DNA from 2 places in the Actinophytocola sp. genome. Region 1 is predicted to be linked to the other one. Evidence: predicted binding sites of a transcription regulator. Region 1 holds the regulator's gene; the other holds the start of a gene.

The links. Region 1 encodes HspR, which represses chaperone genes until heat shock. Its sites were predicted from a motif close to ANNTTGAGTNNNNNNNACTCAANNT; they were not measured.
Region 2: lon (endopeptidase La) is a predicted target of HspR. The motif match lies at 2,412-2,436, and genes of this name have one in related genera.

Annotation. Positions count from the first base shown of each region.
Region 1 is NZ_JBOHGB010000156.1:4-8,358, reverse strand. It holds gene clpB (ATP-dependent chaperone ClpB) at 1-2,566, opposite strand, end outside; gene ACRDTB_RS32010 (pyridoxamine 5'-phosphate oxidase family protein) at 2,817-3,464, opposite strand; gene ACRDTB_RS32005 (globin domain-containing protein) at 4,090-5,268, shown strand; gene ACRDTB_RS32000 (hypothetical protein) at 5,474-5,965, opposite strand; gene ACRDTB_RS31995 (heat shock protein transcriptional repressor HspR) at 6,609-7,040, opposite strand; gene dnaJ (molecular chaperone DnaJ) at 7,037-8,218, opposite strand.
Region 2 is NZ_JBOHGB010000098.1:581-8,935, reverse strand. It holds gene smpB (SsrA-binding protein SmpB) at 1-428, shown strand, start outside; gene ACRDTB_RS25920 (amidohydrolase family protein) at 439-1,320, shown strand; gene ACRDTB_RS25915 (hypothetical protein) at 1,306-1,704, opposite strand; gene lon (endopeptidase La) at 2,451-4,823, shown strand; gene ACRDTB_RS25905 (response regulator transcription factor) at 5,051-5,695, opposite strand; gene ACRDTB_RS25900 (sensor histidine kinase) at 5,683-6,765, opposite strand; gene ACRDTB_RS25895 (sensor domain-containing protein) at 6,903-7,622, opposite strand; RNA gene ssrA (transfer-messenger RNA) at 7,825-8,198, shown strand.

The DNA of each region.
Region 1 (8,355 bases):
CCGAGTTGTCGTCCGCCACGTCCACGCGGACCGTGTCGCCGTCGCGGATCTCGCCCGCCAGCAGCGCCTTCGCCAGCTGGTCGCCGATGGCCGAGGAGACCAGGCGGCGCAGCGGGCGGGCGCCGTAGACCGGGTCGAACCCGGTGAGCGCCAGCCAGTCCCGGGCCGACGGGGAGACGTCCAGGGTCAGCCGGCGGGCGGCCAGGCGCTTGCCCAGTTGCACCACCTGGATATCCACAATGGACGTGAGCTCCTCGGTGGCCAGCGAGTGGAACACGACCACGTCGTCGAGCCGGTTGAGGAACTCCGGCTTGAAGTGGCGCTGCACCACCGACAGCACGGCGTCCTTGCGCTGCCGCTCGTCGAGGTTGGCGTCCGCGATGGCCTGCGAGCCGAGGTTCGACGTCAGCACCAGGATCGTGTTCCGGAAGTCCACCGTCCGGCCCTGGCCGTCGGTCAGCCGACCGTCGTCGAGGACCTGCAGCAGCACGTCGAACACATCCGTGTGCGCCTTCTCCACCTCGTCCAGCAGCACCACGCTGTACGGCCGCCGCCGCACCGCCTCGGTGAGCTGGCCACCCCGGTCGTAGCCGACGTACCCGGGCGGCGCGCCGACGAGCCGGGCCACCGAGTGCTTCTCGGAGTACTCGCTCATGTCGATGCGCACCATCGCGCGCTCGTCGTCGAACAGGAACTCCGCCAGCGCCTTGGCCAGCTCGGTCTTGCCGACCCCGGTCGGGCCGAGGAACAGGAACGAGCCCGTCGGCCGGTCCGGATCGGCGACCCCGGCCCGTGCCCGGCGGACGGCGTCGGACACCACGCGCACCGCCTCGGCCTGGCCGATGACCCGCCGGCCGATGGCCTCCTCCATCCGCAGCAGCTTCGCCGTCTCGCCCTCGAGGAGCCGGCCGGCCGGGATCCCGGTCCACGCCGACACCACGTCCGCCACGTCGTCCGGGCCGACCTCCTCCTTGAGCATCACGCCCTCGGGCGGCAGCTCCGCGGTCCGCGTGGCCGCCTCGAGATCCTTCTCCAGCGCGGGAATCCGGCCGTACCGCAGCTCCGCCGCACGCCCGAGGTCGCCGTCGCGCTCGGCCCGCTCCGACTCGCCGCGCAGCTGCTCGAGCTGCTCCTTGAGCTCGCGGATCTTCTCGATGGAGCCCTTCTCGTTCTGCCAGCGCGCGGTCAGCGCGGACAGCCCCTCGCGCCTCTCGGCGAGCTCGGTCCGCAGCGCGGCCAGCCGCTGCCGCGAGGCCGGGTCCTCCTCCTTGGCGAGCGCCATCTCCTCGATCTCCAGGCGCCGCACGGCCCGCTCGACCTCGTCGATCTCGACGGGCCGGGAGTCGATCTCCATGCGCAGCCGCGACGCCGCCTCGTCGACCAGGTCGATCGCCTTGTCCGGCAGGAAGCGGGCGGTGATGTAGCGGTCGGACAGCGTGGCCGCCGCGACCAGCGCGCCGTCGGTGATCCGCACGCCGTGGTGCACCTCGTAGCGCTCCTTGAGCCCACGCAGGATGCCGACGGTGTCCTCCACCGACGGCTCGCCGACGAGGACCTGCTGGAAGCGCCGCTCCAGCGCGGCGTCCTTCTCGATGTGCTCGCGGTACTCGTCGAGCGTGGTGGCACCGACCATCCGCAGCTCGCCACGGGCCAGCATCGGCTTGATCATGTTGCCGGCGTCCATGGCTCCCTCGCCCGTCGCGCCGGCACCCACGATGGTGTGCAGCTCGTCGATGAACGTGATGACCTGGCCGGCCGACTCGGTGATCTCCTTGAGCACCGCCTTCAGCCGCTCCTCGAACTCACCGCGGTACTTCGCGCCCGCCACCATCGCGCCGAGGTCGAGGCCGACGACTCGCTTGCCGCGCAACGACTCGGGCACGTCGCCGGCCACGATCCGCTGGGCCAGTCCTTCGACGATCGCGGTCTTGCCGACGCCCGGCTCGCCGATCAGCACCGGGTTGTTCTTCGTACGCCGGGACAGCACCTGCACGACCCGGCGGATCTCGGCGTCACGGCCGATCACCGGGTCCAGCTCGCCCTTGCGAGCCCGGCCGGTGAGGTCGAGACCGTACTTCTCCAGCGCCTTGTAGGTCCCCTCCGGGTCCGGGCTGGTGACCCGGGCCGAGCCGCGGACCTTGACGAACGCCTCGCGCAGCGCGTCCGGCGTGGCCCCGTGCCGGTTGAGCAGGTCGGCCACCGGGCCGCCCTGCGCCGCGAGGCCGGCCAGCAGGTGCTCGGTCGAGACGAACTCGTCGCCCATCTCCGTGGCCAGCTTCTGCGCGTGCGTGACCGCGCGCAGCGCCTGGCCGTCGAGCTGTGGCGCCGACACCGTGGCGCCGGTGGCCGACGGCAGGCTGTTGGACAGCTGGTCGAGCTCCTTGCGGATCACCCCCGGGTCGGCGCCGACGGCCGTCAGCAGCGGCGCGGTCAGCCCGTCGCTCTGCGCGAGCAGGGCGCCGAGCAGGTGCACCGGCGTGACGTCCGGGTTGCCGGCCACGGTCGCGGCCTGCGCCGCCGACGAGATCGCCAGCTGGGTCTTCGTCGTCGGGTTGAAAGCGTCCAATCCCCTCACCTCACGTACGCGAACATCGCCTCACTAGCTCAACGTCAGCAAAGTTGAGCCAGTTCCACTCAACCCCTGGATTTCTCTCCGTGATGGGCCTCCTGGCGGAGCTAACCCACATGTACCAGTGGCCTTGTCCACAGCAGGTCGCCACTTGTCCACAATCCCCAGGTCTCTATCCACAGGCTGCTGTGCATGAACCGGCGTCACCGCCGGCCGCCACCGCCAGCCGAGTGATCCGCGGGTGGACCTAGCGCGCGGTGGCATCCTGGCGAGCGCGCACGCCGAAGTAGTCGCCGCCCTTGCGCGGTACGTCGTCGGTGCCCCAGTCGCGCTTGCGCGGAACGACCTGCATGCGCGGGATGTGCTTGCGGCAGTGCACGTACGCCTCCTCGACGTCGACGACCACCCAGCGTTCCGGGATTCGGCCGCGCTCGAACCCGGCGGGCAGGCCCGGCCACTCGGCGCGCAGGTCGGCGTCCTCGACGATCCGGGCGCGGCCGTTGACGTGCAGACCGATGACGTCCTCGACGAAGTCCATCATCAGCAGGCCGACGTGCGGGTTCTCGCTGATGTTGCCGAGGCTCGCGACCACGCCGTTGCCTCGGTACTCCGGGTAGGCGATCCGCCGCTCGTCGAGCACGTGCAGAAAGCCGGGCGGACCGGCACGCAGGCTCGAGTCGCACTCGCCGCCCCCGTCCGCGGTGGCGATGAACGCCAGCTCCGTCCGGCCTACGAAGGTGATCATGTCGTCGTTGAGGTGGTCGAGCATCTGGTCGCGGTAGAAGCGCAGCGCCCGGTCCTTCGTGCCGTAGGCGCACTGGAGCAGGTGCTCGCCCGCCGACCCGGGCCCCGGGTCGGATGGTGGCTCCCGGCGGCCGGACCCGGCGTGGTTCACCGGTAACCCGCCGGGGGACTGCTGCGGCGGCTGGCGGAACCAGTCCGCGGGCTGACCCGGTGGCCGACCGCCGGACCGCGGCTGCGGTGGTTGAACGGGGTAGGGCGGACCACCCATGGGATGGCCGACCGGTTGCGCGCGAGGCTGGACCGGCTGTCGCATCGGCGGCGGGGCCGGACGCGGCGCCGGGTTGAACGACGCGCCCGGCGCCGTTCGTCCGATCGGGCGAAGTCTTCTCGTCGGGCCGTCCGCCGACGAGCCCGCGGCCACCGACGACGTCACGGGCATGGGCGGGCCCGGCAACGCACGTGGCGGAAGTACCTGCTGGTCATCGGCGAATTCGAGGTCCAGCAGCGCTGGCTCGGCAACACCGACGGGAGTCACCCGGGCTGGTCGCACGGCGCACACGCTTTCATGCCCGGCGTAACGACGCGAAGCCCCTCCCCTGATGTAGCCCGTTCGTCCCAAGGTGGCCACCGTAAGTAGTGGCATCACACACGAAAGTGCCAAGAGTGCGGACAACCGGTGAGAATCCGTCTAGTGTCCTGATGTCGGGGACGGATGACCGCGGAGGGAACACGCGGCATCCACCCCGGACGCCAAGAGTGGAGTCTGTGCCCCGACCATGACAGCAAACGCCGTTGTGAACCCCCTACCGCGCCAGGAGAGGACCGAGTCGATCTCGGACCCGGTCGCGACGATGGTGCGGCTCGTGCGCGATACCTGGGCGTTCGTCGAGCCGCACGCGGGCAGGGTGGCTGAATTCTTTTACGCCACGCTGTTCAGCATCTCCCCGGCGACCCGGGAGCTGTTCCCGGTGAACCTGCAGGTCCAGCGCGCCCGGCTGCTGCGTGCGCTGGTGCACGTGGTGCAGTTGGTCGACCGGCCGGACGACCTGATCCCGTTCCTGCGCCAGCTCGGGCGCGACCACCGGAAGTTCGGCGTGGTGGCGAGCCACTACGAGGCGGTCGGCATGGCGCTGCTGGCCGCGGTGAAGCAGTACGCCCGCGACGCGTGGACCGACGACGTCGAGCGCGCGTGGGCCGAGGCCTACACGATCATGGCCCGGGCCATGTTGGAGGCGGCGAACGCGGACGACGGCCCGGCGTGGTGGACCGGGACGGTCGTGGAGCGCCAGCGGCTCACCCGGGATCTCGCCGTGGTGCGAGTGCAGCCGGACCACCCGGTGCCGTACCAGGCGGGCCAGTACCTGAGCGTGGAGACGCCGCAGCGCCCGCGGATGTGGCGCTACCTGACGCCGGCGACAGCGCCGCGCGAGGACGGGCTGCTGGAGTTCCACGTGCGTGCCGTGGACCGAGGCTGGGTGAGCCGGTCGATCGTCGCCACCGCGCAGCCGGGCGAGGTGTGGCGGATGGGCCCGCCGATGGGCAGGCTGCGCGTGGACCGCAAGGCAGGCCGCGACGTGTTGATGATCGCCGGCGGCACGGGCATCGCGCCGATGCGGTCGATCATCGAGCACCTGGCTCAGTGGGGGAGCAACCCGCACGTGCGGCTGTTCTACGGCGGCCGGGTGCGGGCGGACCTCTACGACCTGGAGCACGTGCAGGACATCGCGACCACGAACCCATGGCTGACGGTCATCCCGGTGCTGGAGACGGAGTCGAGGATCGCCACCGCGGAACGCGGCACGCTAGCCGACGTCGTGACCCGGCACGGCGCGTGGCCCGACCACGACGTGCTGGTGTCCGGCTCGCCGCCGATGATCCGCTCGACCGTGTCGCGGATGCTGGTGGCGGGGACGGCTCTGGACCACATCACGTACGACCCGTTCACCGTGGACTGAGGAGCTGTTCGGCCGGTAGAGGCCGACGGGCCCGTCGCGGTTGCTCGAGGGACCGGCCGGTCGCCGAAAAGACGAGTCGACTCGTTTCAGCGCGGGTCAGGACGCGAAGTGCCGGCGCTCGTCCCGGCACACCGGCGGGTGGCGGTACGTCCTGGTGAACGTACGCGCCGGCGAGCACGCGTCCGAGGGTCGCGCGATCTGGGCGTCATCGCCCGTCATAGCCGTGTCCGTGCCCGTGGCCGTGTCCGTGCCCGTTGCCGTGCCCGTTGCCATGCCCGTTGCCGTAGTCGTGCCGGTCGTCGTGGTCGTGGTCGTACCCGTCGTCGTCGTAGTCGTGCCGGTCGCCGTACCCGTCGCCGTACCCGTAGTCGTAGTCGTACCCGTCGTCGTGGTCGTACCCGTCGTCGTCGCGGTCGATCGGCTTCGGGCGCTGGCTGGAGGTCGTCTCGGGCGCTGTAGGCGTGGGCTTCGGCGTGGCGTCCTCCGCCTGTGCGCCGGCCGCGGGTGGCGCCGCCGGCGGTGGCGCCGGCTCGGTGGGCTCGGTCTCGGTCCACTCGGGGCCGCCAACATCGGTGATCGTCGGCACCGCCGGGTTGGTGGTCGTCACCCCGTCGCCGCTGCTCGTGGCGACCATCAGCACGAACGCGGCGATGATGCTGGTCACGACCACGAACCCACCGATTTCCGCGATGAGCACGAACCTGTCGTGTTCATCGCGCGACGTGCGTTCTCGGTGGTGCCTGCCCGGGCGTGGGAGCCGCGGGAGCCTTAGCCGTGGCATGCGGTCATCTCCGTTGGTTGGTGACGAAGACGCTACTCAACGACGAAAGTACTCAACGTAACCAAGCCGTCAACCGGCCGTCCGGCGGATCCTCCACAGCAGCGCCCCGCCGATCGGCCAATTGCCGCCTCGGTGCCGCCGGCAGGAACGGGAGGATGTCCGGCTCCAGCAAGAGCCGGAGCCACCTCGGGAACAGCGTCACCTCAAGAAACGGCCCACCCCCGGGAACACGGCCGCCCCAGGAAAGGGCCATCCTGGCGACCGACGATGCATGGCGCGCGAACCTGGGAATTGGGGCGGACTGCGGCCTCCGGCCCCCGGTCATCAGCCTACGGGCGGCCGCTGACTATTCCGGTCACCGGCGAGCGTCGCCTGTGGACAACTCCGGACTCGCGGGGCCCCCCCGCTTTTCAGTCTATGCGTGAGGACTGACAGTTCTGGTCGTGCGGCGTGGGGGCTGTGGACAACCTTCGGCGTTGAGCAGCTGTGACGGAAAGACCCGGCGCCCGCGTTCGCGGGGCCGGGTCCTTGTTGATCGGTCGGCGACGACGTCGATCGGTCAGCGACGACGCTGTGGCTTCCAGACGACCAGGGCGGTCTGCTGGCGGACGGGGACCAGCTCGTTGCGGTACGAGCGGTGGATCGCCGCCGCGGCCTGCTCGGCCGCCGCGTGGACGGCGGCCAGCTCCTCGGTCAGCTCCGCCAGCCGGTGGCGCAGGTCGTCGACCTCGTGCTCCAGCTCGATGATCCGCTTGATGCCCGCGAGATTCACGCCCTGCTCCTGCGAGAGCCGCTGCACCTCGCGCAGCAGGGCGATGTCCCGCATCGAGTAGCGGCGGCCACCACCGGAGGTCCGGCCCGGGGACACCAGGCCCACCCGGTCGTAGCCGCGCAACGTCTGGGCGTGCAGTCCGGACAGCTGGGCGGCCACCGAGATCACGAACATCGGCGTGTCCTCGTCGGCGCCCGGCGGGAACGGGATTCCGGTCATGGCTGGCTCCGTTGCTGCAGCATCGCGGTCAGGTCCGGTCGCGGGTCGTGGGACGCGGTGGCCGCCAGGTACTCCTCGAGCGCCCTCCTCGCCTGGTCGTCCATATTGGACGGAACGGCCACCTGCAGGGTCACCAGCAGGTCACCGGCCTGACCGTCCCGCCGCGCGATCCCCTTGCCGCGCACCCGAAGCACCCGCCCGCTCGCGGTGCCCGGCACGACCCGCAGCGACACCCTGTCGTCCAGCGTCGGCACGGTGAGCGTGGTGCCCAGCGCGAGCTCCGGGAACGTGACCGGCACCTTGATCGTCAGGTCGTTGCCCGACCGGCCGAACACCGGGTGCGGCGCGACGTGCACGCGCACGTACAGGTCACCCGCGTGCCCGCCGTTCGAGCCCGGCTCCCCCTGCTCCGCCAGGCGGATCCGCTGGTCGTCGTTGACGCCCGCGGGGATCCGGACGGTCAGCGTGCGAGTCCGGGTGCTGACGCCGTCGCCGCCGCACTCGGGGCACGGGACGTCGACGATCCGGCCGGTGCCGCGGCAGTCCCGGCACGGCTCGCTGAACGCGAACGCGCCCTGGCTGCGACTGACCAGCCCGGCCCCGCCACAGTTCGCGCACGTGCGCGGGGTCGTGCCGGGCTTGGCGCCGGAGCCGTGACAGGTCCCGCAGGTCGACGGCGAGGACAGCCGCAGCGGAACCGTCGCGCCCTTGACCGCCTCGACGAAGTCGATCCGCACCTCGGTCTCCACGTCGGCCCCGCGACGCGGGCGGTTGGTCGCACCCGCGGTGCCGCCGCGGCGGCCGAACAGGTTGCCGAGCAGGTCGCTGATGCCGCCGCTCCCGTAGGACCCCGTCTGCTGGCCGAAGATGTCGCCGAAGTCGAACGTCGAGCCGCCACCCGAGCCGAACCCGGGGAAACCGCCTGGCCGGAACCCACCGGCGCCGAACAGCCGGCGGGCCTCGTCGTACTGCTTGCGCTTCTCCGGGTCCCCGAGCACGCCGTAGGCCTCCGACACCGCCTTGAAGCGGGCCTCGGCCTGGACGTCGCCCGGGTTCGCGTCGGGGTGCAGCTCACGCGCAAGCTTCCGGTAGGCCTTCTTGATCTCCGCGTCGCCGGCGTCGGACGAGACGCCCAACTCGTGGTAGAAGTCCTTGTCGATCCAGTCCCTCGCACTCACCGGACGTCCCCTCCTCCCGAATCAGCCCTGCTCGTTCGCCCGGTCGGCCGGCGCGTCGGCGTGCGGGTCGGCGGGCGCGTCGGAGGCCGTGGCGAACCAGTCGCTCGACGGTTCGTCCGGCTCCGTCGCGGCGGCCG
Region 2 (8,355 bases), on a different contig from region 1:
GGCACGACTACACGATCCTGGACACCTACGAGGCCGGGATCGCGCTGATGGGCACCGAGGTGAAGTCGCTGCGCGAGGGCCGGGCGTCCCTTGTGGACTCCTTCGCCACGGTCGACGGCGGCGAGGTGTGGCTGCGCAACCTGCACATCCCGGAGTACGCGATGGGCACGTGGACCAACCACACTCCGCGGCGTACCCGGAAGCTGTTGCTGCACAAGGGCGAGATCCTGCGGCTCATCGGCAAGACCCGGGAGAGCGGCCTGTCGCTGGTCCCGCTGTCGATGTACTTCAAGGACGGCAAGGTCAAGGTCGAGCTCGCACTGGCGCGGGGCAAGAAGTCCTACGACAAGCGCCAGGCGCTGGCCAAGCGGGACGCGGAGCGGGAGATGACCCGGGCCGCCGGACGGGCGGCCAAGGGCCGCTGGTGAGGGACGGTCGGTGAAGGACGCTGACGTCCCGGGCTTCGTGGCGGGGCTCGGTCTGCCCGGCCTGGTCGACGTGCACGTCCATTTCATGCCCGACGCGGTGCAGCGGAAGGTGTGGGAGTTCTTCGACCGGGCGCCGGAGGAGTACGGCACGGAGTGGCCGATCAGGTACCGGGTGCCCGCGCCGGAGCGGCTGGGAATCCTCCGCGAGCTCGGCGTGCGGACGTTCGCGCCGCTCGTCTACCCCCACAAGCCGGGCATGGCGGCGTGGCTGAACGACTGGGTGCTCGACTTCGCCGCCAGGACTCCCGGCGCCGTGCCGACCGCGACGCTCTACCCGGAGCCGGGCGTGGCCGACTACCTCGCCGAGGCGCTCGCGGCCGGCGCCCGGTGCGTGAAGGCGCACGTGCTGGTCGGCGCGTACGATCCGCGATCGCCCGAGCTCGACCCGGCGTGGGGCCTGCTCGCCGAGGCCGGGGTGCCGGTCGTCGTGCACTGCGGCAACGGGCCGGCGGCGGGCCCGTTCACCGGGCTCGACGTGTTCGAGCAGGTGCTCGCCCGGCATCCACGCCTGGTCGCGGTGCTCGCCCACGCCGGAGCGCCGGACCACGCCGAGGCGTTGGACCTGGTCGAGCGCTACCCGAGGGTGCACCTGGACACCACGATGGTCGGCGTGCCGTTCAACTCCGCCGATCGCCGGCTGCCGGCGGACTGGACCGCGCGGCTCGCCGGCGTGGCGGACCGGGTGGCGCTGGGCAGCGACTTCCCGAACATCCCGTACGACTACGCCGTCCAGCTGGACGCGATCGCCTCCTGGGCCGAGGACGACCGGCTCGGCGTGCCGTTCCTGCGGGCCGTCCTCCACGACACCCCGGCCCGGCTAGTCGCCGGCTGAGTCGTTCACTGTGGACGGAGGCCAGGCGGGGCAGGCCACGGTGCGCTTGGTGGTTTCCGCCGGCTCGGCCGCCGGTGGGTTCCCACCGGCCTCGTCGACCCAGGGGCCGGTGAGCACGACACCCCAGTTGACGATCTCGCCGTCACGGTTTCGCCATACCGTCCGCTCGAACCCGCCGGCCAGGATTCCCGCGAGCACGTCCTCCACGTGCGACCACGGATGCTCGGCCGGACCGATCAGCCAGGCCGTCGTGCAGAACACGTCCTGAGCGAGATCGTCTCCGGCGTCGATCAGCACGTCTCCGCCGGGAAAGATCGTCAGCTTGATGTCGGGCAGTGCGGGATCTGGATGGCTGATGACCCAGTCCAACTCCGACCCGGCCATGGTCCCGCCGCGAGCCACCACCTCGTGGCGAATGTGCCAGAGCGGAATGGGGAACCGTCCTGGTCAAGAAACGGCTCCGGCAGTCCGACGTGCTCGGTCATCGCCCACCCTTCGCGCAGGGATCGTTGGTAGCAGGGCTGTACTCCCAGGCCGGGGACTCGCTCGGTACGCCGTCCAGCGTGGCACTCCCGCGTGCCGCGAGCCGGTAAACGCCAGGGGCGCAGCCGACGAACACCTGTCGTGTCGCTGGCTTGTTCCTGCCCAGGACGCCGATCTGGGGTGCGAACCGACCTGTGTCAGCCGTGTTGGCCCGGATCGGCTCCCAAGATCCGTTCCAGCTGCACCACGAGCCGGGCAGCTGCCACCTCTACGTCACATCGAAGCAGGGCCTTGCCGCCTATCTGACCTGGCGCACCGCGCGACTCGTGCACGTGATCAACCGTGATGGTGCATCGACCGTCTTCCGGACCTACGGCAAAGCCGGCCCCGCAACCTGTCAAGGTTGGCAGTACAACGACCAGAGCGGTGTGCAGCAAGGTCAAGTGCTGGTTCGTACGTGTGCGCATTCCCAACTCCCCAGATTCGCGACACCTTTGAAAGCGCAAGTAACCAAATGTACTGAATCAAGTGCGTTCAGTGACCGGGTGGCTGCGCTGGGCAGGCTCGCTCAGAGCGAACGGCGGACGGAAACATCTGGACCGCGATCTGGGTTGAGCTGTACAGACTCAACTTTGGAAGGTGGTCTCATGGCAGAGTCGCTGACGCTCCCGGTGCTCCCGCTGGACGACACGGTGCTGCTGCCGGGCATGGTGGTGCCGATCCGGATGGCCGGCACCGACGGGGCGGACGTCCGCGCCGCGGTGGAGGCCGCGCAGGCGGTCGCCGAGTCGGGCGAGAAGCCGCGCGTGGTGATGGTGCCGCGGCTGGACGGCAAGTACGCCCGGGTGGGTGCGATCGGCGTCGTCGAGCAGGTCGGGCGGCTGCCTGGCGGTGACCTCGCGGCCGTCGTGCGCGGCACCGAGCGGGTACGCATCGGCTCCGGCACGACCGGGCCGGGCGCGGCGCTGTGGGTGCAGGTCGAGGTGGCGGAGGTGCCACCGGACTCCGAGCGGGCGCGGGAGCTCGCGAAGGAGTACAAGACGCTCATGATCACCATGCTGCAGCAGCGTGGTGCGTGGCAGGTGGTCGACTCGGTGCAGCAGGAGGACGACCCGTCCGCGCTCGCCGACCTCGCCGGGTACGCGCCGTACCTGTCGGAGCAGCAGAAGGTGTGGCTGCTGGAGACCCCCGAGGTCGACCTCCGCCTGGAGAAGCTGCTCGAGTGGGGTCGCGAGCACCTGGCCGAGCTGGACGTCGCGGAGACGATCCGCAAGGACGTCAAGGAGGGCATGGAGCGTCAGCAGCGGGAGTTCCTGCTGCGCCAGCAGCTGGCCGCGATCCGCAAGGAGCTCGCGGAGCTGGACGGCAAGCCGGAGTCGGAGGAGCAGGACTACCGGGCCCGGGTCGAGGCCGCCGCGCTGCCGGAGAAGGTCCACGAGGCCGCTATGTCCGAAGTGGACAAACTGGAGCGGACGTCCGAGCAGTCGCCCGAGGTGGGCTGGATCCGCACCTGGCTCGACACGGTCCTCGAGATGCCGTGGAACACGCGGACCGACGACGCGTACGACATCGTGGGCGCGCGGGAGATCCTCGACGCCGACCACTCCGGGCTGGCGGACGTGAAGGACCGGATCATCGAGTACCTGGCCGTGCGCAAGCGGCGCGACGAGCGGGGCCTCGGCGTCGTCGGCGGTCGGCGCAGTGGTGCCGTGCTGGCGCTCGCGGGCCCGCCAGGAGTCGGCAAGACGTCGCTGGGTGAGTCGGTCGCACGGGCGATGGGCCGCAAGTTCGTGCGGGTGGCGCTCGGTGGCGTGCGCGACGAGGCGGAGATCCGCGGGCACCGGCGCACCTACGTCGGCGCGCTGCCGGGCCGGATCGTGCGGGCCGTTTCCGAGGCCGGCTCGATGAACCCGGTCGTGCTGCTGGACGAGATCGACAAGGTCGGCGCGGACTACCGGGGCGACCCGACCGCGGCGCTGCTCGAGGTGCTGGACCCGGCGCAGAACCACACGTTCCGCGACCACTACCTCGAGGTCGAGCTGGACCTGTCCGACGTCGTGTTCCTGGCGACGGCGAACGTGATCGAGTCGATACCGGCGCCGCTGCTGGACCGGATGGAGCTGGTCCGGCTGGACGGGTACACCGAGGAGGAGAAGGTCACGATCGCGCGCGACCACCTGCTGCCGCGCCAGCTGGAGCGGGCGGGCCTGGCGGTCGACGAGGTGTCGGTGTCCGACGACGCGCTGCGGCTGATGGCGGGGGAGTACACCCGCGAGGCCGGGGTGCGTGAGCTGGAGCGCTCGATAGCGCGGGTGCTGCGGAAGATCACCGCACGGCTGGCCCTCGGCTCGGTCGAGCTGCCGCTGTCGATCGACATCGGGGACCTGCGCTCCTACCTCGGGCAGCCGAAGCACACGCCGGAGTCGGCCGAGCGGACGGCGGTCCCCGGGGTGGCGACGGGCCTGGCGGTGACCGGCGCGGGCGGCGACGTCCTGTTCGTGGAGGCGTCGGTGGCGTCCGCGGACTCCGGGGCCACCGGCGTGACGCTGACCGGCCAGCTGGGCGACGTGATGAAGGAGTCGGCGCAGATCGCGCTGTCGTACCTGCGCTCGCACGGCGACGTGCTGGGCGTGCCGGTCGGCTCGCTGTCGTCGCAGGGCGTGCACGTCCACGTGCCGGCGGGCGCGGTGCCGAAGGACGGCCCGTCGGCCGGCGTCACGATGACGACGGCGCTCGCGTCGCTGCTCTCCGGTCGCCCGGTTCGCGCCGACGTGGCGATGACCGGCGAGGTCTCGCTGACGGGCCGGGTGCTGCCGATCGGCGGGGTGAAGCAGAAGCTGCTCGCCGCGCACCGGGCCGGCATCCCGACGGTCGTGCTGCCCAAGCGCAACGAGCCGGACCTGGAGGACGTGCCGGAGTCGGTCCTCGACGAGCTGACCGTCCACCTGGCGACCGACGTGCGCGAGGTCCTGGACGTCGCGCTGGCGCCCGCCTCCTCGGCCACGTCCGTCGCCGCCTGACTCCTGTCGCGACGGCGCCCTCGCCCGCACGGCGGGGGCGCCGCCTTGTCCACAGGCTCCTTGCACGGCCCCGTTTCTGTCAGTCCCGGCGAATAGACTGGAAAGCGGGGGGCCCCCGCGCGCCGGGTTGTCCACAGGGGATTCCGCGGGGCGCCGGAAATGTCGGTGCGCGCCGGTATCGTGGAAGCCGGGGGCCGGAGGCCAACGCGGTCCTTGGCCGGTCGGGATCAGTTTCGCTCGAGGAACGTCAGCACCGCACGCACCCGCCGGTGCTCCTCGGCGCTCGGCTCCAGGCCCAGCTTCGAGAAGATGTTCCCGACGTGCTTCTCCACCGCCCCGTCCGACACCGTCAGCGACTTCGCGATGGCCACGTTCGTCAGGCCCTGCGCCATCAGGCCGAGCACCTCACGCTCCCGCGGGGTCAGCACGTCGATCGGGTTTCGTCGACCACGAGCCATGAGCTGCGCGATCACCTCCTGGTCGATGACCGTGCCGCCACCGGCGACACGATGCACCGCGTCCACGAACTCCGCCACGTCGGCCACCCGCTCCTTGAGCAGGTAGCCGACACCACCGGCGCCGCCGGACAGGAGCTCCACCGCGTAGCGCTCCTCCACGTACTGCGACAGCACCAGCACCGGCAGCCCGGGCTGCTGCTCGCGCGCCCGCAAGGCGGCCCGCAGCCCCTCGTCGGTGAAGGTCGGCGGCATGCGGACGTCGACGATCGCCAGGTCGGGACGGTGCTCGCTGACCGCGACCAGCAACCCGGCCCCGTCCTCGACCGCCGCCACGGTCTCGATGTCCTCGTCGGCCAGCAGGCGCTGGAGCCCGGCACGCAGCAGGACGGAGTCCTCCGCGATCACCACGTGCATGGCAGGTCGGCCCTGATCACGGTCGGTCCCCCCACAGGACTCACCACGGTCATCACGCCGTCAATCGTGGCAGCCCGGTCCGCCAGCCCGGACAGCCCACCACCCGCACGCAGCGACGCGCCGCCCTGGCCGTCGTCGGTGATCTCGACGATCACCAGGTCGCCGGTGGGCCGCTCCTCGCGCCAGGCGTTGACCTTCGCGGCCGTCGCGCCGGAGTGCTTGGCGATGTTGGTCAGCGACTCGCCGACGATGAAGTACGCCGTGCTCTCCACCGCGGCCGGCGGGCGCGGGTCGATCGCCACGCGCACATCCACCGGGATCGGGCACTTCGCCGCCAGCGAGGACAGCGCGGCGTCCAGGCCACGGTCGCCGAGCACCGCCGGGTAGATCCCGCGGGCCAGGTCACGCAGCTCGGAGACGGCGAGCTTCGCGTCCGCGTGCGCCTCGTCGATCAGCTCACGCACGGCGTCCGGGTCACTGTCCATCTTGGACTTCGCACGGCCGAGGCCCATCGCCACGGACACGAGCCGCTGCTGGGCGCCGTCGTGCAGGTTGCGCTCGATGCGCCGGCGCTCGGCCTCGGCCGCGTCGACGCCGCGTGCCCGCGAGGCCTGCAGGTGCTCGGCCTTCTGGGTGAGCTGCTCGGTGGTGTTCGGCCCGAGCAGTGCCTTGGCCAGCAGCACGTGCAGGGCCGCGACCACCGGCAGCACGAACAGGCCGACCGGCAGCAGCACGATGCCGATGATCGCCAGGGGGAACTCGAAGACGTGCAGCGGGAAGGACAGCACCAGGTAGGTGATGTTGCGCCACATCTGCGGGTCGAGCAACCGGTTCAGATACCGCCGCCAGAACGAGCCGGACTGGTCCTGCTCGATTCGCGGCGTCGGGATGTCGACCTTCAGCGTGCCGCGGATCAGCGAGCGGTTCGCCGCGGCGAAGCCGGAGACGACCTTCGTGAGCACCAGCACGATGCCGAGCCCGATCCACACGATCAGCGTGGTCACGCCCACCGAGAACAGCGTCACGATGAGGACGAAGGCGACCACGCTGATCGGGAAGCCGCCCAGCATGAACGCGGCCGCGCGCAGGCCTCGCGCCACCAGGGTCGGTCCGGTCCGCTCGGTCTCCGCCGGAGGGGATGCCACCTGCACAGCATCCCCGGTCGACTCCTCCGGCACCAGGTAGAGGGGCGCCGGCTCGGGGCTGCTCACCTCGACACCGGCCGGTACATCGTGTTCGTGGTGTGCGGCCACTCGGAGCTCCAGTCGATCGCGCCGGCGGTGGACAGCCGCTCCAGCTTGTCGATGCGCCGCTCGCTCGGGCCGAGCAGGGCGCGGGCGAAGCGGGCGTGCAACGTGCCGAGCACCCTGGTAAGCGCGACCGCCACGGCGAGCACGAGCACGCCGAGTGCGCACCACAGGAGGGTGTCCGGCCAGGAGTCGATCGCGAACAGCGGGTGGTCGTTCCACAGGATCGGCCGCCACGCGTCCGGCAACCACGTCCAGTAGATCGGCATCGTGACCAGCCACAGGCTCGTCGCCCAGAAGGTCACCATCAGCGTGAACTCGGCGATGCCGATGGGCAGCAGCAGGACGCAGTAGACCAGGTCCTTCCAGGTCGCCGGGTCCTTGACGCGAGTGGCCCAGCGCTTGCCCTGCTTGGGCGGCGGCCGGTAGGGCGTCGCGACGTAGGTGCCCAGCATGGCGTGCACCCGGGCCCGCTCGAACTGCGCGAACCCGCGCCAGGAGAGTATGGCGACGGCCAGGACGGCGAGCCCGACCCAGATGATGACGGTACCCAGGCCCACCGACACGGTCGTCACGACGAAGACGAACGAGGCGATGCCGATGGGCAGGTTCATCACCAGGTAGGCGAGCGAACGAAGCAGCGGAGGGTCCGGCCGGGTGCCATCACGCTCGGTGGTCATCGTTGGTCTCCTTCGAGGTTCCTGTCGCATTTACCAGCATGGCTTCCGGGGGAGACGGACGACATGGGGTGAGCCGCCGAGTCCGGGGTGGGGCTAGCCCTACCCCGGCCTGGCTCCGGCGCCCTTCATCGCGTTCGTCACCGGAACCGGGATGATCCGCGGCCGGGTGGGCGTTATCCTTGACAGGACATACCCACGACTAGGGGGTGAACGGTTTCGACTCTGGACGTTGCTTCAGGGGAAGCGTGCAGGTGCAGGCGGATGGCCACCTCAAGCGTCGCCGCAAACCAATATGCGCCAAGGTTAATTCCCAGCGCGACGTCGCCCTCGCTGCCTAAGCGAGCGTGATGTCTGTCGGCCCGGGGTCGCCTCCGACCCGGTTTGCCGGCATCAGCTAGGAGGCTTACCGCCGCGGATCGGCCGCGGACCTGCGGCGGGACATTCACAGCGGCTGGGCCCGTCACACCGGCTTGTTCACGTGACCGGCGGGGCCGAGTAGAGGCACAGTGAACTGCGCACGGAGAAGCCCTGGAAAGGCGGCAGAGGACCCGGGTTCGATTCCCGGCACCTCCACCAAATGTGTCGGTACACGAACACCAGGGGTCGGGCCTGCTGAGGCGTGCTCGGCCCCTGTGTGGTGTCCGACCGTGGTGGCTTGTTGGGGGATGCGGAAGGCGGGCACGAAGGTGTTGTTTCCGCTGATGGTGACGTGTGCGACGAGTGATTCGATGAG